One region of the Lysinibacillus sp. NPDC048646 genome, then DNA from elsewhere that is predicted to be linked to it. Evidence: a T-box and tRNA genes for the amino acid it is inferred to sense, from the RefSeq annotation. Region 1 holds a T-box; the other holds one or more tRNA genes.
What was found. A T-box is a leader RNA that pairs with one kind of tRNA and senses whether it is charged. The one in region 1 lies ahead of metG (methionine--tRNA ligase), so its partner is inferred to be a tRNA-Met.
Positions count from the first base shown of each region.

Region 2: it encodes a tRNA-Met, which carries the amino acid that the T-box ahead of metG (methionine--tRNA ligase) is inferred to sense. The anticodon was not compared.

Region 1 is NZ_JBNNLZ010000005.1:136,919-153,656, reverse strand. Features, by position in the region: gene ACQKII_RS08415 (ABC transporter ATP-binding protein) at 1-108, shown strand, start outside; gene ACQKII_RS08410 (alpha/beta hydrolase) at 98-877, shown strand; gene ACQKII_RS08405 (GNAT family N-acetyltransferase) at 973-1,464, shown strand; gene ACQKII_RS08400 (hypothetical protein) at 1,461-2,120, shown strand; gene ACQKII_RS08395 (hypothetical protein) at 2,284-2,757, shown strand; gene ACQKII_RS08390 (YfiT family bacillithiol transferase) at 2,870-3,382, shown strand; gene ACQKII_RS08385 (exosporium glycoprotein BclB-related protein) at 3,514-4,155, opposite strand; gene ACQKII_RS08380 (hypothetical protein) at 4,387-5,559, opposite strand; gene ACQKII_RS08375 (hypothetical protein) at 5,806-6,444, shown strand; gene ACQKII_RS08370 (hypothetical protein) at 6,632-7,207, shown strand; gene ACQKII_RS08365 (hypothetical protein) at 7,200-7,493, shown strand; gene ACQKII_RS08360 (hypothetical protein) at 7,508-8,353, shown strand; gene rpmG (50S ribosomal protein L33) at 8,788-8,937, opposite strand; gene ACQKII_RS08350 (GTP-binding protein) at 9,112-10,302, shown strand; gene ACQKII_RS08345 (isoprenylcysteine carboxyl methyltransferase family protein) at 10,708-11,256, opposite strand; gene ACQKII_RS08340 (type III polyketide synthase) at 11,258-12,340, opposite strand; gene rsgA (ribosome small subunit-dependent GTPase A) at 12,778-13,851, shown strand; gene fosM (FosM family fosfomycin resistance protein) at 13,912-14,334, shown strand; gene ACQKII_RS08325 (HAD hydrolase-like protein) at 14,467-15,114, shown strand; T-box leader at 15,308-15,562, shown strand; gene metG (methionine--tRNA ligase) at 15,614-16,738, shown strand, end outside.
Region 2 is NZ_JBNNLZ010000028.1:21,086-37,823, forward strand. Features, by position in the region: gene ACQKII_RS21110 (ribose-phosphate diphosphokinase) at 1-473, shown strand, start outside; gene ACQKII_RS21115 (50S ribosomal protein L25/general stress protein Ctc) at 816-1,403, shown strand; gene pth (aminoacyl-tRNA hydrolase) at 1,652-2,212, shown strand; gene ACQKII_RS21125 (anti-sigma-F factor Fin) at 2,448-2,675, shown strand; gene mfd (transcription-repair coupling factor) at 2,990-6,502, shown strand; gene spoVT (stage V sporulation protein T) at 6,701-7,234, shown strand; gene ACQKII_RS21140 (putative polysaccharide biosynthesis protein) at 7,398-9,017, shown strand; gene mazG (nucleoside triphosphate pyrophosphohydrolase) at 9,027-10,487, shown strand; gene ACQKII_RS21150 (RNA-binding S4 domain-containing protein) at 10,492-10,782, shown strand; gene yabP (sporulation protein YabP) at 10,928-11,227, shown strand; gene yabQ (spore cortex biosynthesis protein YabQ) at 11,224-11,715, shown strand; gene ACQKII_RS21165 (FtsB family cell division protein) at 11,732-12,136, shown strand; gene ACQKII_RS21170 (S1 domain-containing RNA-binding protein) at 12,271-12,699, shown strand; gene ACQKII_RS21175 (hypothetical protein) at 12,944-13,195, opposite strand; tRNA gene ACQKII_RS21180 (tRNA-Glu) at 13,416-13,487, opposite strand; tRNA gene ACQKII_RS21185 (tRNA-Met) at 13,493-13,569, opposite strand; tRNA gene ACQKII_RS21190 (tRNA-Gly) at 13,580-13,654, opposite strand; gene ACQKII_RS21195 (SpoIIE family protein phosphatase) at 14,108-16,501, shown strand; gene tilS (tRNA lysidine(34) synthetase TilS) at 16,530-16,738, shown strand, end outside.

The DNA.
Region 1 (16,738 bases):
ATGCGTAAGGTCTTTCATATTAATGCACGTATCATGGAAGATCCAGCAACGAAAACACCTGTGTGCTATGGTTACGATATTTTGAAGGAGCAAACAAATGAGCATTGAAAAATTAGAGGAAACACCTGATTATTCGAGCCATCAAATTAGTTCGAAGTTCACAGATTATACGTATACAGTGAATGTTTTTGTGCCTCAGGGGCCGGTACCAGATGAGGGCTTCCCTATCTATTATGTGTTAGATGGTTCATCCTATTTTCAGTTAGTAAAAGAAGCGGTACGTTTGCAAAGTCGCAATGCAGCAAAGACGGGCGTGATACCAGCGATTGTTGTCGGAATTGGACATGGCGAAGATATGCATGAACGACGTTTTTATGACTTTACTGCACATGAAGCAGCATATGTCTACCCAGCAAGATTTAAAGGGAAGGGCTATGACAAGCATGGTGGAGCACAGGACTTTACTAGATTTCTAGAAGAGGAATTAAAGCCGAGTATTCAGGCGGAATTCCAGGTAGATGGACAACAACAAACACTGTTCGGCCATTCATTAGCGGGCTATTATGTACTGTGGCAATTATTTTATGAGCATTCAAGTTTCCAGCGTTATATAGCGATCAGCCCATCGATTTGGTGGAATAATCATGAATTATTAGCGAACGCGGCTTTGTTTATGAAAGAGCAAGCGGTAGTAAATGAAAAATTATTTATCGGAGTAGGAGAGCTGGAGACCTTTATGGTAGATGATGCTCAACAAATTTTCAGTGATTTAAAGAATAGGTTGGATATTGATTTTTATGAAGCATTAGATGAAAATCATGCATCGATTGTCCCGACTGTCATGAGTAGAGCCATACGTTTTGTGAACAAAAATTAAAAAGAGTGACCGCACTATCTATTGATAATGCGGTTTATTTATGTTTAAATATACATAAAATTGAATATTCAGTCACGGAGGGGTGTGTGAAAATAATGGAGATAGTACTAGCAGAAGTAAAGGATGCTCCGATTATTCATGAGGTGATGTTACAGGCGTTTAAAGAGTATGAACATGCAATACCGCCTTCAAGTGCATTAAATGAAACGGTAGCTTCTATTGAACAGGCGCTAAAATGTGGAGAGAGAGCATTTATTGGCTATATAAAGGAGCAGGCAGTTGCGATGGTGCGATTATTTACAGTGAATAATACAGGGATTTATTTCTTTAGACTGTCTGTTATACCAGAAAAACAGGGACTTGGATTAGCAAAGGCATTAATCGTCGGGCTGGAAAAGTATGGACGTTCACAAAGAAAAAGTATAAGTGAGTGTAAAGTACGGATGAGTGTACCACGAAATATTGAGCTATATCATTCACTAGGCTATGTTATTACAAAAGAAGAAGTTGTGAAAAATCGTAACGGCATCGCCATTCCCGTCGTGACAATGGTAAAGGTTCTTTCCGAGGAGGGGGATATAACTTGAAGAAAAGATTAGGCTGTTTGCATGCCCATCATTCGAATATTGACTACATAGAGCAGGCCTTTAGCAACTTTGAAGAGGTGGAACTTGTACATTTTGTTGACCCAGGGCTTATGCAATGTGTGAACCAAGGTGCTGAAGGATTGTCTCTTAAGGTCAAAGAGCAATTGGAGTGGATAGCGGGTTGCGATGTTGATGGTATTTTAATAACATGTACGAATTACATTGCGCTAATGAAGGATGAACAGTTATCATTATCAATCCCTATTATTAAAATTGATGAGCCTTATTTTGAAACCATTTGTGAGGACGAGCATCGTCAAACGATACTTTTTACAAATCCCGCGACTGTAGAGGGCACGATGAAACGGCTTCAGCAGTTTGCCAAGCAGCATGAAAAGGCAATAAATGTTGAAGCAAAAGTAATCGATGATACGTTTGAATTAATTATGCAGGGGAAGAAGGATGCATATAATAAGGCAATCTTACAATTTCTCCATGAAACAGGGAGTGAACAGCAGCAGCCACTATCTGTGGCACAACTATCGATGGTAGAAGCCGTCCAGCAATTTGAAAAAGAAACGGCAACAATAATTTCACATCCCTTACAAGCTTTAATTCGTACAGTTTTAAAACAATTAAAAATAACAAAAGTCTAAATAAATGCAGATTTAAGGAAAATTGTATGCGAGGATAGACTCTATAATTCAGCTAATTGTGTGGTGACTTCCCACACTCTAAAATAAAAATACTTTGTAACAATATCCTTAAATAAATCGTTTCATAAAGAAATAATCATGACTAGGGATGGGGAGTGATGCAATGAGGCGATTCCTTATTTTATGCGGTATCTTGTTAGTTGTTGTAGGTTGTGTGAAAAATGAAGGAACGATCGTTTTACCAGAGGATATCCCTGATTTTGTGCAACTAAGTGATGTTGAAACTATCAATTGGCATAATAAGGCTGTTGAATTTGGCGATAGGGGCATCATCGGAAATGAAAATAAATCTGGTGTCATTGGTGGTGGATTAACGACCTATAAATGGATGTGGCATCTATGGGGCATTGAAAATATCCGTGATACGAAGTTAACGATTGTCGGATTTCATAAAGAGTCCTCAACTGTACAGCCAATTTTAGTGGATGGTTGGACAATAGGGCTAGGCGGTCCAAATAATGGTGCAGATGCGCATACGCCTTCGGGAGTAATAATCCCTGAGCCAGGTGAATGGGCCATATTGCTTTATGTGAATGAAAAATTATTCGATACGTTGGTTTATGAAATCAATGAGTAAATGTGGCACATTAGATTTAATAAATATTCGTCAAGGCAATAAAAGCCTTTGGCAAGAATTCTTATAAATTGGTAGTATATTGAATAAGAAAATAGAAATGGAGGAGAGCTAAATGATCGATTTACAATATCCAATTGGACAATTTCGATTTCCAGAAGTCACTACAACACAGCAAGTAAGGGGATGGATAGAGGACATCCGCCTTTTGCCAAGGCAACTTGCTGAAACACTGAGTGGTGCAAGTGAACAATCATTAGCGAAATCCTACCGTGACAATGGCTGGACTGTATCACAGCTGGTCCATCATATTGCGGATAGCCATATGAATAGCTATATTCGCTTTAAGTTAGCTTTAACTGAAGATACACCGACGATTAAGCCCTACAATGAAGAAGATTGGGCACAACTACCAGATTCTGAAATGCCGGTAGCGACTTCCTATAAAATGATTGAAAGTTTGCATGAGCGTTGGGTTTATTTACTGACAAGTTTAACAGAAGTACAATTACAACGAGCATTTAACCATCCAGATTCAGGGTTGACGACACTTGAAAAAGCGATTGCATTATATGCATGGCATGGAAAGCACCATCTTGCCCATATTCAACATGCTTTAGCGAAATAGAATGTTTATGGAATACGAAATAGGCGATTTCTTGAGAAGAAGTCGCCTACTTTTTTGTTGTTAAATACAAGATTATAGTTAAAAGATTAGTTATGTGTATCACATATTTCGTAGTATGGTCGAACTAGTTGTTATGCAATAGTAATACCTGCGCTTGCAGTTCCAGTTAATGTTTGAACAAGTGTAACACCAGAAGTAATCATTGAGAAAACCATTAATAAACGGTCTCCTGTTACTACCGGAACTGGTGCGACGTTTGTCGAAGCGAATGCTGTTTGACCTATAACTATTGGAGCAACAAAGGATGGTGCTAAGTTTACAGTTGCACCTGTAGCTGTGAATAGAGTACTTCCAGCAGGAGCACGGTAGACTGTTGCAGTTACTGTTGTTGTGCCAGCAAACACGGCAAGAGCAACTGTTGCAGTAAATGAAGCAGAAATAGCTGTAATATTACCTGGTCGGGGAACAGAAAAAGCTTCTGTTACAACACCTGATAAATCAATAGTATTTCCTAAAATTGTAACACCAGGAACAGCAGAGCCGAATCCGATTAAAACAGGTGTGTTAATTAAGCCTGTAGCTAATGATACTAAAAGAACAGGTGTGACACCAGAAGAGAAAGGAATGATTGAGCCAGTATTCACTAGAGGTGGTGGAACAATACATGCAGCATCAATCGCTACAAACGGCCCAAGTGAACTACACTGGTTATTACAATTACAACTAGATGAGCAACCACAACCACCATTGTTCATAAAATTATTTGTACACATTTTTACACCCCCTTTCCTCATTATTCTATTCATCTAAGGCTGGGGGGTAAGGGCAATTATCTACATCGCGGCTTCTATATTTGAAAAAAGTATTATTCAAGAAGGCTCCTGTCAGTTAGTTAGTTCTTTAAACAAGCACAAAAAGTCCAATATGTACTTTTGTACATATCGGACGGTTTTAAAAATTTAATGTGGAATTCAATTTTATGGCTTACACATCACAACTTTTAATTAACTCCATTTTTTAAAGAAATTGAAAAATGAATTCTTTTCTTTTTTATTTTCCTCTACAGTCGACTCTTTTATAAGTTCAGGTTGCTTGTTTTTCTCTTCAAGTGGTATATGAGTTTCATCGCCTTCCTCTGATTTAGTTTCAAAAATTTCAAGTTCATCTGTTGCTTTAGTAGAAGAATTAAGAGAATAGCCAGGTTCATTAAGCATTTCAGCGTGTATATCCTTGCCAGGTTCATTCACTCTTTCAGCATTTACGTGATCATGGTCGACGGATTCATTAACCTTTTGAGAAATTCCATGGTTGTCAGGCTCAACTACTTTTTTAGAATCCACATAATCGACAGGGTTATTTATTATTTCACTTTCTACATCAACATCATTGACTGGTTCATTAACAATAGAAGAGTTTAAGGCATTATGATCGACGGATTCATTTGTAGCAGGTGACACCATATTAGGATCATAAACACTAACTGGAATCTCCTGTGCGTCAGTAGCTTTTTTAAAATGGAAGGTGGATTCTACGGTGGTATTTCTATAAAGGCCATTATATATTTGGCTTGGATGGGTATTTATCGATTGAAAATATTGTTGATTAAAATGACGTTCTTCGGGTTTATTTTCCTGTATGTCATTGTGAGCAGAAGGTATTCCATTGTTTGCATTTAATTGCATATTTGTCGCTTTTCCTGCCAAACTCTGCAGCAATTTATAAGATGGCTGTTTTGATGTAATAGTGGATTGATCTGCTGTTTGTGTGATTCTAGGATGCCTTTGTGAAGTGTTAGTTGTAGTATTGGGAGTTGTTTCAATGTCAGGTAAAGCTGTGGAAGCGTCCTTAACTTCAATCGTTAGTAATCTGTTTATAACCGTAAAAATGTCCTGATTCATTTCTTCAATGGTTTGATTCAGAGATTCGATTTGTGTCGAAAGCATGTTTATTCGGTCCTCATATCCCTTGGTGTGTGAATTTTGCCTATCATCTAATGTTTCTGTTAGCCCCTCCAAATTTACGATTTGCGTTTTTAGTCCATCAAACTCGTTTTTCATAAATAGGAAATCTTCAATTGACGACCCCATTTTTAATGAAGTTAACGTTTCTCTATAACTGTCGATTTTCTGTTTTAATGTTTCAATTTCTTGAGTAGAGTGCAATTTAGAATCTTCCATTGCATGTCACCCCTTTCAGTCCTTTAATATTTTATTAAAAATATTGTTATTCTGTTACAAATATACCGGTTCTTTTCAACATTTTAGTTCCTCTTTAAGAGGAGGTTTTTGTAAGTGAAAATGATACACGCTGATATTTGTGACTTTTAATAAATATCATGTAGAACTATTAATTAGCCCATGCACTTTTAGCTAGAATACATATGCTACAAACGAAAGATAAAAATTTATGGAGGTGTCAAAAGGATGCAAGAAAATATGCTATCCCACGATCGAGAATTAATTTGTATAAATGTCGATAAGGTATTTGACTGGATTGTAAAAGAAATGTCATTTGATATTTCTCCTACTGGACCAATTACTTTCCCAGGCGTAACACCAACAACAGTTTTGACGGGGGCAACAGTTACATGTAGAGTAATTCCAGCAGCTACAAATCCAATTGTTATCTTGAACCGTGAGAATCGCCAATTCTCCATTGATGGATCAACAGTATGTCTTCAACATTTAAACATTCAAAAGAATTTTATTCTTACAATCGTTGTTACTTTACCAACGGGTACTGTTTTCACAAGCACAGATATCCCAGTTTCACGCTGTGAGCAAGTTACATTATGTGCACCAAAAGGAACAGATGTAGAAATTTTATTTACAGATTTAGATTGCTTCGTGTGTACAACTGGAACACTTACAGCTGGAGAGGGTACAATTACGTTTTCAGCGTTAACAATTACTGTATCTGTTTGTCAAAGTATCCAGTCTACATTCCCAGTTACTGTTGAATTCTTAGCAACTTTCTGCGAACCAAGAGCAGATTTACCATTCTCATGTCCAACTGCAGTTCGTCCAAAGCAATGCTCTCTTATTTTCCCAAATGGCGGTTAATGGTGCTAACAGATAACTAAAAGTCATATCTTGAAGAGAGGATAATCCTCTCTTTTTTTATTGTTAGGAAAGTGCTGTCGATTCCCTTGGGCAAAATGCTAAGGGGTACATTTTTGGGTCACTGTCACAACGAAGCGCTTTAATGCAATTGTTCATTGTTTACATAATACAAGTGGGGGGCAGTAAAATGAGGACTGGCAGGAATGATGTAGAACAAAAGATAAATGAACTTAAAGGACAAACGGAATCATACGTCAATGAAATGAAAAAGATGCTGGAGGGGTTCATTCATTCTGACAGTGTAAACATAATCGGATATTTCACTTCCTCGCTCAATATTTCCTATGATCCTGAACAGGAGAGCTTATGTTTGGGTTCCTTTCATATACGAAACATTGGCAATCAGTCTCTGACAAATCCATATTTATGTATAAAGCTACCTGAAGATTCTCCTTTTTCCTTCTCTGGGCGCTATGTTTATGAGCATTTCAAACAGAATTTAAAGGGGCCGACAAGTTGGGAACGAATAAATGATAGATCGAGCAATGAGGAATTTTGGCTTAAACCATTAGGAAAAACATCGATTGAACCTGATGAAACTATTTCATTTACAAACTTTCAGATTAAATGGTCACATAATTTATCTTACTCAGGAACGATCATGGGATTTGCCTATTGTGACCAGCTGAAAGAGGGGGTTGCTGTATTAAACCCTATCAACCTTAATGGCATAACTCTTATACAGGAGGATGAAAATGAGTGAGTTAGATGAGCAAGGTGTTGGAATGGAGCACATTCGCCAATTTATGAAGGCACAACTGAATAAATTACCAGAGAATAGCAAAGAGAAAGATAATAGTTTTGCATTTCTAGAAAAAAGTACACTGAATTTACTGATAGCCTATCTGTTATCGGGAGAAAGTCGTGGAAAGAGTGAAATAGTAGATGAAGAATTCGAATTATGGGTTTTAAAGCAGCTTGATGCAATCATGGACGCTAACAAAAAGCAATTTGAAGAAATAATCGATTTTCTTAAAGACATTTCATGATAGGAGGTACCAAGGTGGATAATGAGAGCGTTAGAAATAACGACCCTATTCAGCTACAACAAATGATTATTTTTTTAAGAGCGGAATTAGCCAAATATAAAAGTGAAGTGGAAAGACTGAGAGATAGCGATTATTATTCACTAGTACTTCGATTAGAACGAGAGAATGTACAATTAACAAATCGAGAAAAAGAGCTTACGCTGGAGCTTATCAAGTTAAAGAGAGAACTAGAAAAAGAATCAAAGGATTATCAAGAAGACATTCAGGTAAGGGAAAATCAAAGAAAGAAACATATATCTTCAATTGAGGCTTTATTGAAAGATCAAAATGATTTGCACGCGGAAAATGAACAATTAATGGAAGCACTAAAGGCCACAGAGGACGAATTGATTGCAATTAAAGGAGAGAGCCAGGAGCTAATGGTGGCAGATAATAAGTCTGTTATCGAAAATCTCGAAAATAAGCTCATTGATTTTACGAAAGAAACAAGCAAACAAATGGAGAGTATTATTGAGGAGTTGGGAATAACTCGTAGAGAACTGAGTGGTTCTGATAACATCAATAAGTTTTTAGTAAAAGAAATAGAAGAAAAAACAAGTGAAAATGAAAAACTGTTGAACGAAATAGCTAATTTAAAAGATTACAGTGAACATCTTTTAAAGAGTGATTCTACCCTTTCAAGTGAGAAAACTATTCTAAATTCTCAAACTTTTTCAGACTTAGATGCCCAAGTAAAAAAAATATTGGACCAATCTATGGGATTCGAAGGGCAGTTAGATGCTAAATTACGTATTCTAGATGACTTAGAACAGAAGTTGAATCAGCTTGCTATTGAAATAGAAGTTAATAGAAGCAATTAACTGTCAAATGGATTAGGTTAAGGAGGAAAATCTATTACGATAATTTTTGCACAACGATTAGGCTGATTCAAAAGGAGTTACACTTTTGAATCAGCCATTTTTTATCCCACTTTAACGATTAGTAAGACACCCACCTCAAGTTGAAAGATGACAACGAGGTGGTCGATCAACTGATTGTAAAAGTCCGATTGGTTCGGGGCAACAGATGTTTTATGTGCGAAAGCGCAGCGGCAGCGACAGGATGTTGGTCACACAAGCTTTTTCACAGGATGTGAAGGTTTTAGCTTGTGTTCCTCTATTTAATGTGGGGATGAAGAAAACCCTCGCTGATTGAAGTTTCACGGGTAATAATATTCTTCCTTTAAAGCCGTTTGATTGGTAAACTAAGCACTCGTAAATATTGGTATAACTGATTTGAGGTACTTTATTTCACTTTATTTTGTTTCTCTGTGTAAGGTAACTCTTTTCACACGGGATGAATACTTTTTGAGTTCTAATCGCTCGGGGTTATTGCGCTTGTTTTTTGTAGTGATATAGTTTTTATCCCCTGTTTCTGTACAGGCTAATGTGATTTGGACACGCATAAAAACACCTCCTTTTAAATGGTAATAATTACGCTTTATAAGATATTATTTTTACTTTCATTTGTCAAATACTTGTTTCCTTAACATATTAGATGTTGCACTTTAGTATTCTTTGTGCTTTAATTACAAAATACAAATAGTAATCATTACGATTTAAGAGAGGTTTGAAAGATGATAAAAAAAATACCAGTTACAGTTTTAAGTGGTTATTTAGGTTCAGGTAAGACTACTATGATGAATCATGTGTTACAAAATGAGCAAAATATGCGTGTGGCAGTTATCGTCAATGATATGAGCGAAATCAATATTGATGCTGAATTAATTGCGAATGGTAGCGGCATTTCACGCACAGAAGAAAAATTTGTAGAGCTATCAAATGGTTGTATTTGCTGTACGTTACGTGAGGATTTACTACAGGAGGTAGAGCGTCTTGCAAGGCTCGGGAATATTGACTATATTTTGATAGAATCTACAGGCATTAGTGAGCCGATTCCAGTTGCACAAACATTCAGCTACATGGACGAGGAACTTGATATTGATCTCACAAAGTTTTGTCAGCTCGATACGATGGTGACTGTAGTGGATGCAAACCGTTTCTGGCATGATTTTCAATCAGGAGAGAGTTTGCTAGAGCGTAAGGAAGCGGTAGGTGAATTAGATGAGCGGGATGTTGCGGATTTACTGATTGATCAAATTGAGTTTTGTGACGTCCTTGTCCTGAACAAATGTGATTTAGTGTCAGAGGAGGAGCTTGAAAGATTAGAAAGAATTCTACGAGCATTACAACCAGAAGCCAAATTAATTCGGACAAAAAATGGTGTCATAGAGCCAAAAGAAATTTTAAATACAGGACGTTTTAACTTCGAACGTGTTTCAGAATCTGCTGGTTGGTTAAAGGAATTAGAGCTTGGTCATGAAAACCATACACCAGAGACGGAGGAGTACGGCATCACTTCGTTCACCTATCAGCGTAGAATGCCATTTCATCCATTGCGTTTTGTGGAATGGTGTGACAATATGCCAACCTCCATTGTTCGTGCCAAAGGAATTATTTGGAGCGCAAAACATCAAGAAGTGGCATTATTACTGTCACAGGCTGGTTCATCTGCAAACATCGAGCCTGTTTCATATTGGGTAGCAGCTTTACCTAAAGCACAGCAGCAGGATGTCTTTTTACAAAGCCCAGAAGTATTGAAGGATTGGGATACGGTATATGGTGATCGATTGACACAACTTGTCATTATCGGCATTGATTTAGATAAAGAGGCCATTATACAAGAGCTCGATGCTTGTCTATTGTCTGATGAGGAATTTAATGAACCATGGGAGAATTTAAAAGATCCATTCAATTGGGAATGGAGTTAGAGGAATCAAATAGCAAGTGGCTCCGTGCTCTAAAAGAATGAGTACTTTCAAGTTCGCTACAATCTCTGTGTTAGCTTAACAAGCAAATGCTATAGCCTAATACTTTCTTTTGCTGAAAAATTCATTGAATGGTATTCATAGAAAAGAGAAGAGGCTGGAACAAAAGAGAAAAAGTGTTAGATTGACTGATGTCGATCTAACACTTTTTTGCTGTAACCGTTGATGTCCGCTACGGCGGACGCTTTCCGGGGGCGTCACGCTAATCCCCCAGGAGCCACCGCCTTCGCTACCATCAACTAGTGCACTCTTCTAAATTTTATTTATTCAAAAAGGAAGAACGTCTAAATTTTTCTTCATTTTAGATAGCAAAAATTTAATAACGCCCATGCTCCTCTTTCTTAAAATTTAAAGTTTTGTCCCAACCTCTTCCTTTTTAAATATCTTGTTATAGTTTGTTGCTTCACGCAATGCCTTTTCCTCTATTGGAATGCGTACAGAGAGCATTGTAATATTTAAAAGCGTAAAGCAAAATGCCGTAAAGTAAGCTTGAAACATCAGAGGTAGCAAAAGAATTTCCAAGCAAACAACAGCATAATTAGGATGGCGCATAAATGTATATGGCCCCTTTCGGACAACTTCTGCGCCAGGCAAGATAATAATTTTTGTATTCCAAAAAGGACCTAATGAATGAATACACCAAATACGCAGTGCTTGCACGGCAATAAATAGTAAAAAAAATAAGGGGAATAAGGCCGGGAGACTACTGTTATCCGTACTTACTTCAATAATTAAAAACAGAAAAAAGCTGACATGCATGGTCACCATATATGGATAATGCGAAGTTCCCACTTCATACGCGCCATGTGAAAGCATCCACTTTTCATTACGTCGCGCTATAGAGACTTCTGTCAATCTTTGTAGGATGACAAGAATCAGGATAATGTAAAAAAACATGCTACTCCCTCCATTTAAGTAATACAGCTTCCGCACAGAAGCCGGGGCCGAGAGCGACGAGCAAACCAACATCATCTACTTGACCTTCGTTTAACATAAATTGTTCTAATACGTACAACACAGTAGGGGATGACATATTTCCATGACGTCGTAATATTTCTCGAGAAATGTCGGTTTTTCGTGCCGCAAGATACAGAGTGTCCTCATAGGCTTTTAACACTTTTTTACCTCCGGGATGAGCAATGAAATGATCAAGCTGTTCACTGTATAACTGTTGTTCTACTAAAAATTGTTCGATGAATGGGCCAAGCCAATTCATAATAATAGAAGGAATACTCTTCTGGAAAACGACATGAAGGCCATTGTTTTTAATATTCCAGCCCATTACATTTTCGGAATCTGCCATCCATTTAGAGCCAGTAGTGAGTATGGAAGGCGTCGACTTTCTTGTAGGTATTGTCACGTCTTCTCCACAAACGAGAATACATGCGGCACCATCGGCAAATAGAGAGGCGCCTATTAAATTACTTTTTGAAAAATCATTTGGCTGAAAGGTTAAGCTGCATAGTTCGACACAAACAACAAGTACTTTTGCTTGAGGATGTGCCTTGCAAAAATCGGAGGCACGACTGACACCAGCTGCTCCTCCAGCGCAACCAAGTCCCCATAGTGGTATCCGTTTGAGCCTGTCTGAAAAGGAAAGTTGGTTCATAACCCGAGCATCAATACTTGGCGTTGAAATGCCCGTACTACTAACGAAAATAATGGCGTCAATATCCTCAGGAGAAATTGGTGTATCTAAGAAGGCTTCGTTTTGTAGACATGCTTGTATGACGTCGACGCTGTATTGTGTGGCTAGTTCAATATATAAGTTATTACGTTCTTCAAAAGTATGCTCAGTACGATGCCATTCAGCTGGTACACAGAAATGGCGAGTCTCAATACCACCGCTTTCAAAGACTTTTAAGTAACGTTCTAATCGTGGGATTTTTTTATAAAAAAGCTCTTTTGTAAGCTCCTCAGCATTTGCCTGATGTAATGTGTACGGTGGTTGATATGTACTGATAGAAACGATTTTCGACAATTCAACAGCTCCTTTGCAAAGTGGTCTTAGTCATTGTATGCAAGGGAGGAGTGGTTACATGCTTGATAATTTGGATTTGACAATTTTAAAAAATTTCGATATATTGGAAACAATTAAATGGAAGTAGGTGATGTGACATGATGAATAGATCTGTTTTTAATGGACTGCAATTCGGTTTGTTCAATTTCACACGCCTAAAATATACTTGTTGACCTTGTTTTGTAGCTAGTTAGATTTCTACATCAATAAGGCTACTTGTACATTCTCTTGAACGTGCCTGTGAAACCTTGTAACTGCCGAAATTGCAGATACAAGGTTTTTTATTTTTTCAGCAATTCAGTTGCTGCAAAAAGATAAGGCTTCGGTTAATGCATAGATGTTTTGTGCACAAATATGCTGAAGCGTAAATAACATGCATATATCAGGAGGAAAACAAATTGAATTTAACAACTTTAGGATTTTCATCATATTTTGAAGAACAAATGATGGTGTTTAAAGAGGAGTCAAAATTAGCTAACTGCATCCCAGCACGAGTGACTTTGGAGCATAAGCACTCCTATCGTGTACTGGCGGAAGAGGGCGAGTGGTTAGCAACGATTGCTGGACATTTCGCTTATACTTCATTAGGACGAGAAGACTTCCCAGCTGTTGGAGATTGGGTGTTGGTCGAAAAAATGGCAGGCGAGGAAAAAGTGATTATTCATAAACTATTTGAACGAAAGTCAGTTTTTTCACGCAAGGTTGCAGGTCGAGAAATAACGGAGCAAATTGTAGCATCCAATGTCGATATTGTACTCCTTGTTATGAGCTTAAATGCCGATTTTAATCTACGGCGTTTAGAACGTTATTTAGTAGCGGCCTGGGATTCAGGCGCTAAGCCGATAATTGTACTGACAAAGGCAGATTTATGTGACGACGTTGAGAACATGTTACGTGAGGTCGAAGCGGTCGCATTTGGTGTAGATATTTTTGTGACAAGTGCTTTATCAGGGGAAGGCTTATCAGATATTCGTGTCCTTTTTACTGAGGGGGTAACAGGTGCACTACTTGGCTCTTCAGGGGCCGGAAAATCTACATTGACAAATGCACTCAGTGGCGAGACGCTCATGAAAGTTTCGGATATTCGTGAGGACGATGCTAAAGGACGCCATACGACGACACATCGTGAGTTAATTGTACTTCCAAACGGTGGTTGTTTGATTGATACGCCAGGCATGCGTGAACTGCAATTATGGGATCAAGGGGATAGCTTATCTGCCAGTTTTAAGGATATTGAAGAACTATCTGCTGCATGTCACTATCGAGATTGCACGCATCAAGAAGAGCCAGGTTGTGCAGTTCAGCAAGCGATTATAGATGGAGCACTCGAAAGCTCACGTTTACAAAGCTACTTCAAGTTGCAGCGGGAACTCGCATTTATGGAACGTAAAACAAACACACAGGCAAGATTAGATGAGCAGCGTAAATGGAAGAAAATTGCGAAGGGCTTAAAAAAAGGTAAAAAGAAGTGATTAAGACGGAGCATGGTTATAAATGAAAAATCCGTGTCTTATTTTTAGGAGTGAAAGCGTGTGACAATACAAAACATCAATCATTTTCTATTTTCAGTTTCTAATTTAGAGAATTCTATAGCATTTTATCAGAATATCTTTGATGCAAAATTATTAGTGAAAGGTAGAAATACGGCTTATTTCGATCTGAATGGACTGTGGCTTGCTCTAAATGTAGAGATTGAGATTCCTCGCAATGAAATTCATCAGTCTTATACGCATATAGCATTTTCTATCCATGAAAATGATTACGATAAAATGTATGACAAGCTGGTCGAATACAACGTTAATATTTTGGAAGGTAGACAGCGAGATGTGCGAGATAAAAACTCGATTTACTTTACTGATCCAGATGGTCATAAGTTTGAATTTCATACAGGTACTTTGCAAGATAGATTAGATTATTATAAAAAAGAAAAAGAGCATATGGAATTTTTTTATTAATAATGTTAATCTTGGAATGCGATGAGAAGAAGGAGTAGGCTTTGCACCTAACTCCTTTCCTTATTTAATGAAGTTAAAGTGAAACTAAACCCGATTAAGGGACGTTTTCTTATTATGGGAAGAGGTGATTTTATGAAAAAGGCAATTATTTTTGATATGGATGGTACTTTATTTCAAACAAATCTAATTTTAGAGCCAGCTCTTACATCGACTTTTGATGAGCTTCGTGCAAAGGGATTATGGCAAGGTGATACACCAATCGAAAAGTATCGTGAAATTATGGGTGTAACTTTACCTGTTGTGTGGGAAACATTATGTCCAAAGCACTCTTTGGAGATTCGTGAAGAGAGCAACGCCATATTTCATACAAAACTAATCGAACAGATACAGAATCGTAAGGGTGCATTGTATCCAAACGCGGAGCAAACACTTGCGACGCTGTCAGAAAACTATTATTTGTACATAGCGAGTAATGGGCAGATGGAGTATTTACAGGCAATTGTTGAGACGTATCAATTAGAACGTTTTATTAAAGGTACATATAGCATTCAATCCATTTTAAGTGGTCATAAGTCAGATTTGGTTCGTAAAGTAGTCGTAGAAAATAACATACATCATGGAGCAGTTGTTGGAGATCGTGCCTCTGATATTCAGGCGGCTCAAGATAATCACCTACAATCAATTGGTGTACGCTTTGATTTTGCGCAGGAATCTGAATTACAAAAGGCGGATGTAGTCATAGACAATCTAAAGGAACTACTCACGGTGATAAAAATCTAGCAATTATTGATTTTTAGATGCTTTAGCGTTATCCCCAACATAATAATATTTATCCCCTAACTTTTTTAATATTTATCGAAAAGACATCTCGGTTTATCCTCAATTTTCACTTACTTATCCCAGTTATTTATAATATCTCCCAAGTTTGCATTGCAATTCATAAGGGAAAAGAGTAAAATGATGCCAATCTATAAAAAAAGCGTTGAGAAGGAAAAGTAAATTGGACAAGCATTTAATAGAGAGCCTCTGCTGGTGGAAACGAGGTAAATGAACCCTTTTGAAAATGACCTTTGAGCTTCGTACCGAAAGCTTTCGTAAGTAGGCTACGACGAGATGGGCACTCGTTATAACAGCAGCAGTATCTCTTATATGTGGATGTACTGATTGAGGCAAATAGTTTGAGCTATTTGTAAATATAGGTGGTAACACGGGTATACTCGTCCTAATCAGTAATGATTAGGGCGTTTTTTTTATTCTTTTTTCGAGGGGAGCATTTAGGATGACAATTATTATTGGAGGCGCATGGCCATATGCAAATGGTTCATTGCATTTAGGTCATATCGCTGCATTATTACCTGGTGATATTTTGGCTAGATATTACCGACAAAAAGGCGAGGAAGTTTTATATGTTTCTGGTAGTGACTGTAATGGCACACCGATTTCCATTAGAGCTACGCAGGAAAACACCACAACAGAGGCCATTGCCAATAGATATCATGAAGAGTTTACACAATGTTTTCAGGATTTAGGGTTTACGTATGATATGTATACAAGAACAGATGCTGAGCACCACCATGAATCCGTACAAACTATTTTTTTACAGCTGTTAGCAAATAATTATTTATATAAAAAGAAAATTGAACAGGCGTATTGTGAAAATGATAAGCAGTTTTTGCCGGATCGTTTTGTGGAAGGGATTTGTCCGAACTGTGGTGCGAAGGCACGCGGGGACCAGTGTGATAATTGTTCAGAAATATTAGATCCACTTGATTTAATTGATAAACGTTGTAAAATTTGTGGAAATGAGCCAGTGATTCGAGAGACAGAGCATTTTTATTTTGCATTCAGTCAGTTTCAGGGAAGGCTTGAGACTTATTTGGCTGAAGCAAAGGTGGAGAAACGTTGGCGCGATAATGCGCTAGGTTTAACAGCGCGTTATTTGTCCGAAGGTGTGCCAGATCGTGCAGTAACAAGGGATTTACCAAATGGTGTAGAAGTGCCGGTACCTGGCTTTGAAGGAAAGAAGATTTATGTGTGGATTGAGGCCGTGGCTGGCTATTTAACTGCAAGTATCGAATGGGCTAAACAGCACGATGTGGTCATCGAGGATCTATGGAATGAAGAAACAATTTCGTACTATATACATGGCAAAGATAATATCCCGTTTCATACAGTTATTTGGCCTGCTATTTTAATGGGCATTGGGGCGAAAGCATTACCCACACATATTGTTTCGAATGAATATTTGACATTAGAGAAACGGAAATTATCTACCAGCCAAAATTGGGCTGTATGGGTTCCTTATATACTAAGCCGCTATGATGCAGATTCAATACGCTATTTTTTAATAATGAATGCACCAGAAAATCGTGATACTGATTTTTCTTGGCGTGAATTTATCTAT
Region 2 (16,738 bases), on a different contig from region 1:
CAAAAGGTATTCCAGCAGAAGAAATCGTTATTGTTTCTCCTGACCATGGTGGCGTAACACGTGCTCGTAAAATGGCAGAACGCTTAAAAGCACCAATCGCTATTATTGATAAGCGCCGTCCAAAACCAAATGTTGCAGAAGTGATGAACATCGTAGGTAATGTTGACGGAAAAGTGGCAATCTTGATTGATGATATTATCGATACTGCTGGAACAATCACAATCGGTGCAGATGCATTACGTGCTGCTGGTGCAAAAGAAGTTTATGCTTGCTGTTCTCACCCAGTACTATCAGGTCCAGCAATTGACCGTATCGAAAAATCGGCAATTAAAGAATTAGTTGTAACGAATACAATTCAGCTTTCTGATGAGAAAAAATCTCCAAAAATCACTGAGCTTTCAGTAGCTAAATTAATGGCAGATGCAATTTCTCGCGTATACGAAAATAAATCAGTAAGTACTTTATTTGATTGATCATATCAAGTTAGCATATAAAATATTTACTGCATGCAATAGGGGTTCAGTGCGTAAACTGCAAGTTCAAATTGCCTTAACGTACAATGAACTTAGCAAAATATGTGACAAATTAAGGACAAATCTACATTTTTTAGTGGATTTGTCCTTTTTGTATGCCTGTCGCGTGTTGAAGTCTATATTAAAGGGTATACTAGTAATTGTTACTAAATATATTTGCGTCACTATTAAAAGGATGTAAATATTGGTAGATCCCTATGCAGATGTCTACTGTTTTGATAGAAGTTAAACCAGGTACATTTTGCTTAGGCGTAATTTTTCTTGGAAGGGGAAGGTATAGATATGAGTACAGTCTTAAGTGTAAGAAAACGCGAAGCTGGGCATCGTTCGACATTAACCCAACTTAGAAAAGGGGGAGCCATTCCAGCAGTAATTTACGGCTACAAATTAGATTCAACCCCAATTTCTATTTCTGCAAAAGAATTTAAAAAGTTCGTTCAAAAAAATGGACGTAATGGCGTTTTTCCAATGGAGTTAGATGGGATAAGAGTAAATGTTGTGGTATCTGAAGTGCAACAATGTAGTTTGAAGGATGAAGTAAATCACATTGATTTTTTAGCCATTAATATGTCTGAAGAATTAGAAGTTGATGCAGCCGTAACGCTTGTTGGTGAGTCTGTTGGTGTAAGAGAAGGTGGCATATTAATGCAACCAAACTTGGAAATAAAAATAAAAGTAAAACCAACTGAAATCCCAGAAACAATTGAGATTGATATTACGAAACTTGCAATCGGGGATTCTATTTTGGTAGCAGATATTCGCGATCAAGTAGATTTTGATATTATAAGTGAAGATGCTTTTACATTGGTAACCATCATGGCACCAGTTGCATCTGTAGAGAAAGAAGAAATAGACAATAGCGATGAATAAATAAGACTCAAAGTATGTTTTAAGGAAATGCTATCAAGAAGGTCTAGAATGACTGTCTTGATAGCTTTTTTGTCGTGAAAAAGTATAATTTTTGAAACTGGAAATAGTAAGATTTAAAATAGATATAGAAATTAATTTGGAATAGAAAATAGCTTTCGATACATTTCTTCGTGAGAAATGTATCGAAATGTTTTCTTAGAGCTCAATATGGTAAAATAATGACTATTAGATTGAGAAGAGAGGTACTTATGAAAATTATTGTTGGTTTAGGAAATCCAGGTAAACCTTATGAGCATACAAGACATAATATTGGTTTTGATGTGGTTGATGCATTAGCGAAAAAATGGAATGCTCCTTTAACAAATTCAAAATTTAATGGTATGTATGTAACTGTACATCGTCCTGAGGGAAAGGTTCTACTTGTTAAGCCTTTAACATATATGAATTTATCGGGTGAATGTGTTGGTCCACTAATGGATTATTTTGATATTGATGTAGAAGATTTAATAGTTATTTATGATGATTTAGACTTAGAAACAGGAAAGTTACGTTTACGTCAAAAAGGTAGTGCTGGTGGGCATAATGGTATTAAGTCATTAATTCAGCATTTAGGAACACAAGAATTTAACCGTATTCGTATTGGTGTTAATCGACCTCCGGCAGGCATGAAGGTAGCGGATTATGTGTTATCAAAGTTTGCTAAAGAAGACCAAGGCGTCGTAGAGGCGGCTGTTGATAAGAGTGTAAATGCAATAGAAGCAGCTCTCTCAAAACCATTCCTTGATGTGATGAACCACTTTAACAGCTAGGTAGTGCTTCTAAATTCCAACTGACTTTATTTAAGCATTTAAACTCTATGCAGGTGTTACAAATGTTTTATGCGCGAAAACGATGTGATAGGTAGATTTATAAAATGTTAAATGATACCTGTACAATGCAGATTTGAACGTTTTTACAACTTTAGCGTTGTTGAATAGTGCATAATCTTTTTCGGTAATGTCTATACTTTAAGTAGTAAGTTGCTTAAGGGAGGATGATTTGGAGATGTCAGTTCGCTATCGATGTCGGCATTGTGAAGTAGAAATAGGGACACTACCATTTGATGCAGATGATACGATTCGGAAGTTGCATATTTTCGAGATGGGTGAGGCGGATGATTATGTTGAAAAGGATCAGCATGGACAAACGACTGTGCACTGCATTTGTGAGCAATGTGAGGATTCGCTTAGACAATATCCAGATTATCATGCACTCAATAAATGGATACAATAATAGGAAGGATGCTTTGGCGCACAATGTGTGCGTTCAAAGCTTTTTCCGTTTTAACTTTATAAAGTAAGAGTCTGCCTATTGAGACAATGCAAATTGTGCCAACTAAAGTCCCCACGGTGTTTTTCTAAACAATCGTGAATAGATCATGAAGTACGGGCGGCAGATCTTATTTTGAAGACAAGCAAGCTATAGCTACAATTACGCTGAGGTGTGATTGATAAATAGACAATAAAAATTCGTATAATTATACTAGATTGATAGTATATGGCGATTAAGGGTAAATAGAATATTGGCGCTGAAAGGAGCTTTTGACTGTGGAAGTTTTACGAAAGCTTGTGTCCCAGGACAAACACATCACATCATTTATAAAGGAAATTCAGAGTGGTCTTACTAAATCTCAGCTTATAACAGGATTAACAGGAAGCGCACGCCCAGTATTGGTCGATGCGTTGTTTGAATATATACAAAAGCCCGTTTATATTGTGTCACCCAATTTATTGCAGGCACAAAAGATGGTTGAAGAACTTGTGAGCTTATTAGGTGAAGAGTATGTGCATTATTATCCTGCAGATGAGTTTATTGCTGCAGACTTATCGGTAGCATCGCCAGAACTACGTGCTGAACGTATAGCAACGCTGGATTGTCTAGCGAGGGGTGAGAGAGGTGTTTATATCGTCCCTGTTGCGGGCTTACGTAAAATGATGCCCCCCAAGGAGCATTGGCTGCAATATTTTTTACAGACAGCTGTTGGTGACGATATTCGGATTGAGGAATGGCTACAAACACTAGTGGCGATGGGGTATGTGCGTAATTCAATGGTGACCACACCAGGTGAATTTGCATTGCGCGGAGGAATCTTAGACATTTATCCACCTTATTTAGAAGCACCTATTCGTATTGAGCTATTTGATACGGAAGTAGACTCAATTCGTACATTCTCTGCGGATGATCAACGTTCCATCGATAAATTGCAAAAAGTTCGTATTCTACCAGCGTCAGAGGTAATCTTGACGAAGGAAGAGCGAATGACATTAGCCAGTCGTTTAGAAGCAGCATTAGCAGCGAGCTTAAAAAAGGTGAAAAAACAGGAGACAAAAGAACTTCTTTATCAACACATTCAATATGATATTGAATTGTTACAACAAGGGGATTTACCGGATTATGTAAACAAATATGGTTCACTTTTATATGAAAAAACAGCTTATTTAGGTGATTATTTTGCGCAGGATGGCGTCGTATTATTTGATGAACTTGGACGTATTCAGGAAGTTATGGACGCGTGGGAACGTGAAGAGGACGAGTGGTTTTTATCGCTGATTGAAGAAGGAAAGATGGTGCACGATGTAAAGCCAGCCTTTTCTTTAAAAGAAATTTTAGCAATGCTTTCACAGCAGAAACTATTTTTATCATTATTCTCACGTACATTTGCGGGTATTTCATTTAATAAAGCGACTAACTTCTCTTGTAAGCCGATGCAGCAATTCCATGGTCAGATGGCGTTGTTACAAAGCGAAATTGAACGATGGCTGATGGGCAAATTCACTGTGCTGATAGTCGCTAGAGATAAGGATCGTGTTAAACGTGTACAGCAGATGCTAGAAGAATATGATATCCATGCAACAATTGGGGAGCCAAATGAGCCAGGGATTTATATTTCTGATGGCGTTTTGTCGAGTGGCTTTGAATTACCATTACAGCGTTTGGCGATTGTAACCGAGGATGAATTATTTAAACAACAGGCAAAGAAAAAAGCACGTGCTCAAAAAATGACGAACGCAGAACGTATTAAAAGCTATACAGAAATAAAGCCAGGCGATTATGTCGTGCATGTGCATCATGGTATAGGGAAATACATTGGTGTGGAAACGTTAGAGGTAAACGGTACACATAAGGATTACTTGCATATTCGTTACCGCGCTGATGATAAATTATATGTACCAGTAGAGCAGATAGATTTAATCCAAAAATATGTGGCATCTGAAGACCGTGAACCAAAGCTACATAAATTAGGTGGTGCGGAATGGAAAAAGGCTAAAGCAAAGGTGTCCTCAGCCGTCCAAGACATTGCCGATGATTTAATCAAGTTGTACGCTAAGCGAGAAGCGGAAAAGGGCCATGCATTTGAGCCAGATAATGATGATCAGCGTACTTTTGAAGCATCGTTCCCTTATGATGAAACAGAAGATCAGCTACGTTCAATTGTTGAAGTGAAGCGTGATATGGAGCGTGAGCGACCGATGGATCGTCTTGTATGTGGAGATGTTGGATACGGTAAAACAGAAGTAGCAATTCGTGCAGCATTTAAAGCCATCCAGGATGGCAAGCAGGCTGCCTTCCTGGTACCGACAACTATTCTAGCTCAACAACATTATGAAACGATTCGCGAACGATTCCAAGACTTTGCCATCAATGTGGGATTATTATCTCGTTTCCGTACGAAAAAGGAGCAAACAGCAACGTTAAAGGGTTTAAAAGAAGGGCAAGTAGATATTGTTGTTGGGACACACCGAATTTTATCAAAGGATTTAACGTTCCAAGACTTGGGTCTGCTTATTGTGGATGAGGAGCAGCGCTTTGGTGTTACACATAAGGAAAAAATTAAGCAACTGAAAACGAATGTTGATGTTTTAACATTAACGGCCACACCAATTCCAAGGACACTCCATATGTCTATGGTTGGTGTACGTGATTTATCGGTTATTGAAACGCCACCTGCAAATCGTTTTCCTGTACAAACATATGTCATGGAGCATAGTGGTGCATTAGTGCGTGAAGCTATTGAACGAGAAATGGCACGTGGTGGCCAAGTATTCTACTTATACAATCGAGTGGAAGATATGGCTCGTAAGGTCGATGAGATTCAAATGCTTGTCCCTGAGGCGCGTATTGGACATGCAAATGGGAAAATGACTGAATCGGAATTAGAATCTGTGATTTTAGCCTTTTTAGAGGGTGACTACGATGTGCTAGTTACGACAACGATTATTGAAACAGGTGTTGATATTCCTAATGTGAACACGCTTATTGTACAAGATGCTGATCGCATGGGTTTAGCCCAGCTTTATCAATTACGTGGCCGTGTTGGACGTTCGAATCGTGTGGCGTATGCGTACTTTATGTATCAGCGTGACAAGGTACTAACAGATGTGGCTGAGCAAAGATTGCAGGCTATTAAAGAATTTACGGAGCTAGGCTCAGGCTTTAAGATTGCGATGCGCGATTTATCAATTCGTGGTGCTGGAAATTTACTTGGCGCGCAGCAGCATGGCTTTATTGATTCAGTTGGCTTCGACCTGTACTCGCAAATGCTTGAAGAGGCCATTGCAGAACGCCAGACTGGTGTGAAAAAAGAGGATAAGCCTGAAATAGAAATTTTACTAAATATTGACGCATATATACCGGATGCATATATACCAGATGGCTATCAAAAAATTCAGATGTATAAGCGTATTAAGGCAATGGATCAAATTGAGGATTACGGAGAGATCATGGAGGAGTTAGAGGATCGCTTTGGAGATCTTCCGGTTGAAACAGAGCGTTTACTGCGTATTGCTCGTATGAAGGTCTGGGGCTTGGGCGCAGGCGTAATGTCAGTAAAGGAAAAACAAAAAGTTATCTCAATTTTATTTTCTGAAGAAGGTACAGCGAAGGTTGATGGTAGCAAAATTGTTTCAGAGTCAATGAAGTTTGAGCGAGCTGTTGGATTTGGCATGGACGGCATGCAATTGAAATTAACGATTGATGAACGTAAAAGCGGAAAATATCAGTCGTTTGATATTTTAGAAGAAATGATGCAAATTATTGACAAAGCAAAAAAAGAGCAATGAAAAAGGACTGATTATTATCATAGGTGATAATAATCAGTCCTTTATTTATTTCTTATTATTCCTTTTCCATTTTTAACTGGTTTGAAAAATATTGTTGGCTTTGAAATCCTTTTTCTTCAGTTTTTGCATAGATTGTTTATTTAAAATCCATACTATTGTTGAATACAAATTTGATTGTAGCGAAAGCGAGGCATTTAGATGAAAGCAACAGGGATTGTTCGTCGTATTGATGATTTAGGGCGCGTGGTTATTCCAAAAGAAATTCGTAGGACGCTACGTATTCGTGAAGGTGACCCTTTAGAAATTTACACGGATCGTGAAGGGGAAGTCATTTTAAAAAAATATTCTCCGATTAATGATTTAGGGGAATTTGCGAGAGAATATGTAGAAACGTTATATGAAACGATGGGTACTCCAGCATTTGTAACGGACAGAGATGAAGTTATTGCGGTTTCCGGTATCGGTAAGAAAGAGTATATAAATCGTCGTATTACATCCTTTGCGGAAAGTTTTATGGACGAGCGCTCAACAAAGATTGAAAAAATGGAAACAACAATTGAAATTGTTCCTGGACAATATGAGCAGGTAAAATCTTATTGTGCAACACCAATTATGGTCAATGGCGATCCAATTGGCTGCATTATTGTTCTTTCCAAAGTGCATTTTGTTGGTGAAGTAGAAGTAAAAGTTGTGGAAACAGCTGCAAATTTCTTAGCTAAGCAAATGGAATAATTAATGAATATTTAAAGTTATTGTGATGACCTTCTAGGCGAAACAATAACTTTTTTTTTCGTACATAGTTGTAAGCTATAATAATGGAGAAGTAAACTGGCGCTTCAAACTTTTGAGTTATGCTATACTATTGGCATTGTTAAAGAAGGAAAGAGGATAGTTTATGTCGGAACGTTTTGGCATGAAAAGTTACATGAAGGGTGCTGCTTTATTAACAATTGCGGCTCTTATTGTAAAAGTACTAAGTGCAATTTATCGTGTACCTTTTCAAAATCTTGTTGGTGATGAAGGCTTCTATATTTACCAACAGGTGTATCCAGTAATATCTATTTTTGTTGTTTGGACATCAAGTGGTTTTGCAGTAGCCATTTCTAAGATGCTTGCTGATAATGATTGTATAGTAGACCCCATAGAAAGAACACAAAAAAGAAGCGGCATTATGCGTATTATTTTTCGTTATTTAACGTTGCTGTCGTTCGTATTTTTTTCTGTACTATTTGTAGGTGCGGACTTGCTAGCTAATTTGATGGGTGATGGAAAGCTTACACCATTGCTACGTACAGGTTCCTTTATAGTACTTGTTATGCCGGCTCTGGCCATTTTAAAGGGTGGTTTTCAATCAAGAGGTATTATGGAACCGATTGCTTACGCACAAGTACTTGAGCAAACTGTAAGAGTATGTTTCATCTTGGTAGGTACATTTATTGTGATGACAACGACAAAGTCGCTTTATGGTGCCGGACAAATGGCAATTACAGGCACGGTCATCGGTGAATGTTTTGGATTTTTACTACTTGCGTATATCTTTAAAAAACGCTTTGGGACATTTATAGGTAAGCAACAACAACAAATAGCAAGTCTACCCGTTTTGAAAGAAGTCACTTTACTAAGTTTAAGTGTTAGTATGAGCAGCCTGTTATTACTGGGCTATCAGCTAGTAGATTCTTTTACCATCTATTCACTACTAATTGATAGTGGAATGGATCAGACTTTAGCAAAGGAAACGAAGGGTATATATGATCGTGGACAGCCGTTAGTACAGTTAGGTATTGTCATTGCTTCTTCGCTGTCGCTTGCCATTGTCCCACTTGTTGCCCATATGTCAAAAAAACGGGAAGGGCGGAGTGCTATCCCGTTTATTCAATTAACCTATAGATCATCTGTATTATTTGGTTGGGCGGCATCTTTAGGTCTAATATTAGTTATGCCTTATATTAACGCGATGCTCTTTAAAACAGATGCACTATCAGATGTCCTGATGTTATACGTGCTACAAATTGTACCTTTGTCGATCATTTTAACATTTACTGCAATTTTACAAGGCTACGGAAAATTAAAAAAGCCAGCGCTCTTTTTATTTACAGGCTTTATCATGAAAATACTGTTGAATGTGCTGACTATTGATTCGCTTGGTGTATTAGGTGCAGCCATAGCAAATAATGTCGGGCTGTTGTTCTCGGCGCTAGCCCTTGTTTTTTATTTAAAAAAAATGACAGGTATTCAATTGGCCCCTGTAAATTTTTATAAAAAGATCAGCGTGGCCTCGCTAAGTATGACAGTGGTAGTTGTCCTCTGGTTACAATTTGTACCAACATTTTTAAGTAGTTTTTTATCGGCGCGTTTTGTAGCTGTGGTAGCAGGCCTCAGTGCCGTCAGTATAGGAGCATTGGTAATGATTACAGTCATAGCAAAGCTACGTGTGCTTGCAGAAAAAGAGTGGTATTTACTTCCGTTTGGTAGAAGAATGGCGGTATATCAACTATGGTTAAATCGAAAGAAGTAGGTGGATTTATTGAATACATTAACAGTAATTGGCCTTGGGGCTGGTGATTTTGATCAGTTACAAATGGGCGTTTATAAAAAACTGAAGGCAGCAAAACATTTATATGTTCGGACTGTCGATCATCCCGTACTAGAAACGCTATCAGCCGAGGGTTTGCAATTTGAAGGCTTTGACGCAGTATATGAAAAGCATGGTACATTCCAGCCAGTCTATGAGGAAATTGCAGAAAAGCTGATCGAAGCAGCTGTATTTGGAGACGTGATGTATGCTGTACCAGGACATCCACTTGTGGCTGAGCAAACGGTGCAGCTTTTAATTACTGCGGCAGATGAGGGAAAAGTAAATTTAGTCATTGAAGGTGGACAGAGTTTTCTTGATCCAATTTTTGGCGCATTAAAAATTGATCCGATTGAGGGTTTTCAGTTACTTGATGGAACAAGTTTTTCCATGAACGATATCAATATGCGTCAGCATGTTTTAATAGCACAAGTATACGATACATTCAGCGCATCTGAAGTGAAGTTGACATTGATGGAGAAATATGATGATGAATATCCCGTAACTGTTGTTACTGCTGCTGGCTCATCGCAAGAAAAGTTGGTGATAGTCCCACTTTATGAGCTAGACCAAAGTGTTGAGGTGAATAATTTAACAACTGTCTACGTGCCACCAGTGAAATCGCAAGAGGGGGCGTTGCGAGACTGGACAACCCTCCGTGAAATTATTGCCACTTTACGCGGACCAGATGGCTGTCCATGGGATCAAAAACAGACACACGAATCACTAAAAAAATATTTGCTGGAAGAAGCACATGAATATTTGGCTGCTGTAGATGCAGAGGATGACTTTGCGATGATTGAGGAGCTTGGGGATGTTCTGTTACAAGTATTCTTGCATGCACAAATTGGAGAAGACCAAGGTTACTTCACACTAGAAGATGTTTTGGCTTCAATTAGTGAAAAAATGATTCGTCGTCATCCACATGTCTTTGGAGATGTATCTATAGAGGATGCAGATGGTGTTGTTGCAAATTGGGAGGCTATTAAAGCTGAAGAAAAAGGAATTAGTGAAAAGCCATTGTTGGATGAGGAATACCGTGCGTCGTCCTCCCTGCAAACTGCTTACAATTATCAAAAACGGGCAGCTAAGGTTGGCTTTGATTGGCCCGATGTGAGCGGTGCTTGGGACAAGTTTGCAGAGGAATGGCAGGAATTCCGCAATGAGGTGACGAAAGGTTCTAATGCAACACGTCTAGATGAGTTTGGGGATGTATTGTTTACACTTGTTAACTTAGCACGTTTTTATAAGTTGTCACCGGAGGAAGCCATGCTACATGCTAATGAGAAGTTTGCAAGACGCTTTGGCTTTGTAGAGGAAAAGGTGAAAGCAAGTGGTAAGCCATTTACAGCATATACTTTAGAACAATTAGACGCTTTTTGGGATGAAGCGAAGCAGTTAGAAAGGGAGTAAAAAAATGCGATTAGATAAATTTTTAAAAGTTTCACGATTGATTAAACGACGTACGCTAGCAAAAGAAGTAGCCGATCAAGGTCGTATTACGATTAATAGTAAGGTAGCAAAAGCGAGTAGTAGTGTAAAAGCAGGAGACGAGCTAGCCATTCGCTTCGGACAAAAAATTGTGACTGCGCGCGTGGAAGAAATACGTGATACTGTGAAAAAAGAAGATGCAATAAAGATGTTTACTATCTTAAAAGAAGAGCGACTTGAAAAAGTTGAACCTGAGTTTATCGACGACGAGGATTGATTTTCACTTAACTTTAGTCTCTTTAAATCTCTCAATAACGAGGACGGAAATTATTAAAAGTATGGCAACTTTTATAAAGTTGTCATGCTTTTTAGGTTGTCCGCATAAATTGAACAGAAGCTAGGACGACTAAAGGAGGAAAAAAATGACGCTACATCAAGAAAGTAATCGTTACACAATCCCATCTGGTGAGCATATTTTAACGATTCGTAATCGTAAAAGAATGGACATGACTTCTGTAAAATCAATTGAACGCTTTGATCAGGAAGAGTTTTTCATCAAGACGTCCCAAGGGCATTTGTTAATTCGCGGAGAAGAACTGCATATCGTTCATTTAGATGTAGACAAAGGGTTATTAACACTTGAAGGAACTGTAAAAACCTTACAGTACGACGAGGAGGAAAGTGGCTTCTCGAAAGGTTTCCTTCATAAGTTATTTGGATGATTGTTAGCGAGCAACTTGTTCAGCTATTAGTCATGGTTATGAGCGGTATAGCAGTTGGTTTTATTATTGATAGCGTAAGGCTAATCGTTTTTTCAACTCCAAAAAGGTCAAGCCGCCGCAAGTGGATGATGTTATTCGAGTTACTAACGTGGATTCTACTTGGGGGGTTGACATATTATTTATTATTTTGGCTAAAGGATGGCGCTTGGCGGGCTTATGACCCGCTAGCGCAAATCGCAGGTATTTTTTTGTATCAAACATTTTTTCAGACATTTTTACGTTTCGTTGCACGCATTTTGGTGAATATAACATGGAGACCCTTGTGGTTCATTGTACGATTAATAATCGCTCTTATTCGACAAATTTTGCAACTACTCGTTAATATTAGTTCCTTTGCTATAAGACCTTTTGTCAAAATTTATTCGTATTTGTCCTACACTTTATTAAAAAAATTTCGATATATCAAGTATAATAAAAGACAACAATAACTTCGGAGGTGCGGGCATGACTAAACGTCATTCATCAAATGATGAGCAACAAAATTATACGAAGCTTGATAATGACTATGTCCGTAACACGGATAAAGCTATAAATCGCAAAGCACAATCACGGAAACGAAAATTGCGCCGTATTGTTTTTTTTGCGATTGTGCCAGTCGTCATTATTGCCTTTCTCTTTAATATACTTTCGAATCAATCAGAAACGCTAGAGGTTAAAGAGAAGAAAAAGGTAGAAGTAGAACAGCATTTAACAGAGGTAAAAGAAGAACAAGAGATTTTAAATCTTAAAATTAAACAATTAGAAGATGATGAATACATTGCAAAGATTTTACGCAAAGAATATTTCTTAACAAAGGACGGCGAAATTAATTTCGTTATTCCAGAAGAGAAAGATAAAAAAGACGACTGAAAAGCTATGTATTGTTGACACTCTTTTTTAGTCATATATAATGAAAAGAGAAACTTATTGCAGTAAAAAGTTTGATTAAATTGATTACATGGCTCAAAAGAGTCGCTTAATTTTTAAGGAGGAGCATTTTTTTTATGTCAATTGAAGTAGGCAGCAAGGTACAAGGTAAAGTAACAGGAATTACAAATTTTGGAGCATTCGTTGAGCTGCCAGATGGCAAAACAGGCTTAGTACACATCAGTGAAGTTGCTGATAATTATGTAAAAGATATCAATGAGCATCTAAAAGTTGGAGATGAAGTTGAAGTAAAAGTGATGAATGTTGAAGCGGATGGAAAGATTGGTCTTTCAATCCGTAAAGCAAAGCCTCAAGTTGAGAGACCTGAGCGTCCTCAACGTCCACGTCGTGACAATCGCTCTAACGATCGTAACGAACGCCACCAGCCCAAAGAAAACTTTGAGCAAAAAATGGCACGTTTCTTAAAAGATAGTGATGAGCGATTAACAACACTAAAACGTGCAACAGAGTCAAAACGCGGTGGTCGCGGAGCTAGACGAGGGTAGTTTGCTGACTGTTTTAATCGTAGAAAAAGTGTATTAAATACTGTGGGGATTGGTTTTTGTTTAGAACAAAGGCTGATCCCTTTTTGTATTGGTTGGTAAATAGTTTCAAAATTTATATTGGATTCACTTGATGACAAGGAGATAAACTTGGCGATAAGGAATTTTATTAGAAATTAAAAAAAGCACGTAACTCAATTTTATTAAAAAAGAAATTACGTGTTAGGCAGTGCATATTATGTTGTATCTATAATGTGGATGTGGGTCCTTTTTTCTTTTTAGGTGCTGGTACAGTTGGTTGCTCGATAGATTCTTCAGCTAATTTTTCAGCTGGATGGACAACCATTTTCACAAGTAAAAAAACACCATAGATGCTAATAACTAAACCTGCGAGTAATAATAATATTTGTACATAGAATGGCAAATTAATGAGTATCGATGCGAGAATAATCATCGAGCCACTTCCACAGATTAAAGCGGCTTTTGTTAATGAACCCAAAGAAAGTAACCCCCTCAATAACAAGTGCATTTTATTTTAAGTATGCCACAATTTTTGCAAGGTAGCATAATCAAAAGACGAACTGATCTAGATTACAGACAATTGTCTTTGTCAAAACATCTTAAGTACTGATGATAGTCATACTTAGTTGACAAAATACGCTGCATTATTTATAGAAAAAGCGTCTCAGAAGTACTTCTGAGACGCTTTTTGTGCATGATGACCCCTACGGGATTCGAACCCGTGTTACCGCCGTGAAAGGGCGGTGTCTTAACCGCTTGACCAAGGGGCCTACTATGGTGGCGGCCGAGGGGATCGAACCCCCGACCTTACGGGTATGAACCGTACGCTCTAGCCAGCTGAGCTAGGCCGCCAATATTCAAATGGAGCGGAAGACGAGGTTCGAACTCGCGACCCCCACCTTGGCAAGGTGGTGTTCTACCACTGAACTACTTCCGCATACCTCTTCTTTTTAAAGGACAAATTAAATAATACAAGCGATTATAATAAGAGTCAAGTAGATTTTTAAAAATAGTTAATAAAAATAAGCGATATGTATAAATTAAACATTTCCATTTAGAACTATACGATGATAAATCGTCATCAAGCCTACAGAATAGAGAACGACGTTTGTTGCATCAGTCATTATGATAGGTATGAATTTCAGTATCTTGATCAAATTTTGTAGGTATTTGTTTTTGTCTGGTAATGATCGTGTACATTTTCTCCGCCTTACAGGGAAGAAAACTACTGATTATATGTAACTAACAGTTTTTATAGTAGTTGCTGCCATTTCTCGTATTTATGCATACGTATTCGTCGAAAATTTTATATTTTTTTCTGTCATCGTCAGACAATCTTTCCACACATAATTTCTTATAATAGCCAAAAGTGTAGAAAGGGGATCGTGAAATGACAAGTGTTGAATGGTATGAAACAGAGCATGTAGAAGACCAAAAATTAGGGGCGAAAAAAAGACTATTATTAATAGGCTCCCTATTTTTTTTAACATCCTTTTTTTTAGCTCAGTCTGTTGTGTTTGAAGCAGCTGTACCTTTCTCCGTTCCTTTTTGGGCAATAATTCGTAGCAAGTACAAGGAATATGCCAAGTTTGTGTTATTTGGAAGTTTGATTGGTTGTTTTTTTCTTGGCTTTGGACAAGTGCTCATTTTGGCACTACAAATCGTTATGTATGAATGCATCATGCGTTTTCGCTATTGGCAGTTGCCACAAAGTATTGCAGTATCACTAGCTGTAATAATCGTCCAAATTTTGTGGCAAGGAGTTATGTATCAGGGCTTACCACCTGTGCTTGTACAGTTTTATGTGGGTTGTGAAGCAGCCTTAGCCCTTATCATGACATTATTTATGCAGGTCCTGTTTGTAAACTCCTATGAGTGGTTTACTAGTCATTGGACATATGAAAAGCTAGGTTCAGGGTTAGTCGTATTTGCCGCCATGCTTACGGGCATGCAGGCAGTGGTTATTAGTTATTTTTCATTGCCGATTTTTTTATTACAGTTACTTATTTGCTTTGGAGCTTTGGTCGGAAGTGTGCCGTTAGCGACGGTAATCGGGGCGGTACTTGGAACACTAATAGGTGTTGCGAAGCTGTCGTTTACAGGGATGTTATCTGTTGCAACATTAACCGGACTATGTGCTGGTATGGGCGCTCGGGCAGGGAGATTTGGTGTGGCAATTGGAAGTATTATGCCAAGTGTGTTTTTTTTATTCTATGATGCAACATTGCCGTTAGATAGTGTATATTTTACGTCGATTGTTATCGGGAGTATTATTTTCTTAGTTATTCCAAAAAGTTATTCGGACAAGGTGAGGAACAAGTTGTTTCCACAACGTGAAGAAGTATTATTAGCACGCCAGCATTGGTTGACAGAGCATGTTACGTTGAAGTTAGAACACTTTCAACACTTTGTACAATTCATGAAGGAGCTAGTATTTGAGCGTTTTATGACAGCTCCTGTAGCAACGAAGGAAGAAGTCGCTCCCATGAATACATGTTTAAGCTGTTTTCGCCATGATAGGTGTTGGGGTGCACAAAACAATGGTATGGACAAGCTAATGACAGATTGGTTTCATATGAAGGGTGTGGGAAAGGATTCTTCCATTCACCGCGTAGAAGAACAAATACGTTATAAATGTGTAAAATCGACAAAGATTTTTGAAGAACTAGATACAGAGTTGTATAGAGAGCGCATTAATGGGCAGTATTTTCATGGGAAGAAAATGATTGCACTGCAATTACGTGATATGAGCAATCATCTAAATCAGCTAATTGCAGAGATGAAAGAGGAGACGATTTCTTTCGTCAGTGTGGAAAAGGATATTATTCAGCGTTTGAAGGATGCGAATATCGAATGTTTTCAGCTAGATGTGTTAAGCAATAAAGCAGGTGCGCGAAAAATTGTATGTGCACTAGCTCCTGCACGCGTCAACTGGGAGGACGATACGACATTAGCGGAACGGATGATTTTACCGATATTATATGATATTTTCGATGAACCTTTCGAAATTGAGAAGGTAGTCACATGTGATGTACCGTTCCGTCACATTCAAATCAGCTTTAGGTCTGCTATTAGCTTCGAAGTAGAGTATGATATATATAGTATGTCAAAAGATGCGACATTGTATTCAGGGGACTCACATGCCCTATTTCAATTGCATCCTGGGCTCTTCGCGATTTTATTATCAGATGGTATGGGACAGAGTAAAGAAGCTCAACATGAGAGTAGGAAATTGATTCATTTGATGCGAGAATGTTTAAATTTCAATATGAACCCAGAGACAGCCATGCATACTTTGCATTATGTCATGTCACTGAAGCAGCAAAATGATATGTATGCCACACTTGATTTTGCACTCGTTGACTTGCAACATGGTGATTTATGGTCATGGAAGGCTGGCGGAATGTCTACGTATATTTTACGTGGTAAAGAGGTGTTGAAGGTTGAAAGTAATGCTGCACCAGTTGGATTCTTGTCTATTTCAGCGGTCGAGGCTGAAAAAAGAAAGTTGAAGGCGGGTGATGTCATTCTCATGCATTCAGATGGCTTATTTTCAAGTGTAGCTGATTGGGATGAACAGGAAGAGGCATTTTTAGCACAAGCACAACAGGTTGCTGGCACAAATAAATCGATACAAGAAAAGTTAACAACTATTATGCAGTCCTTCCAAGCTTATTATGAGATAGAAGATGATTGTACAGTTTTGATGTTAGAAGTTACACATGTTGTCCCAACTTGGGCTGTCTTTAGACCGGTTCAATACTCCATGAGTAAGACATCATAAAAGAAAACGAAAAGGGGAGGAGAAGCGTTTGTCATTTGAATTAAAGGTCAAACAATTTATTGAAGAAGAGCAATTATTACAGCAAGACGACCATCTTCTCGTCGCCGTTTCGGGCGGTGTAGACTCTATGGCTTTGCTCCATTATTTTGTAAAAACAAAAGAGCAATGGGGAATTAGGATAGAAGCGGTGCATGTCGATCATATGCTGAGAGGTGAGGCATCTGCGGAAGATAGGGC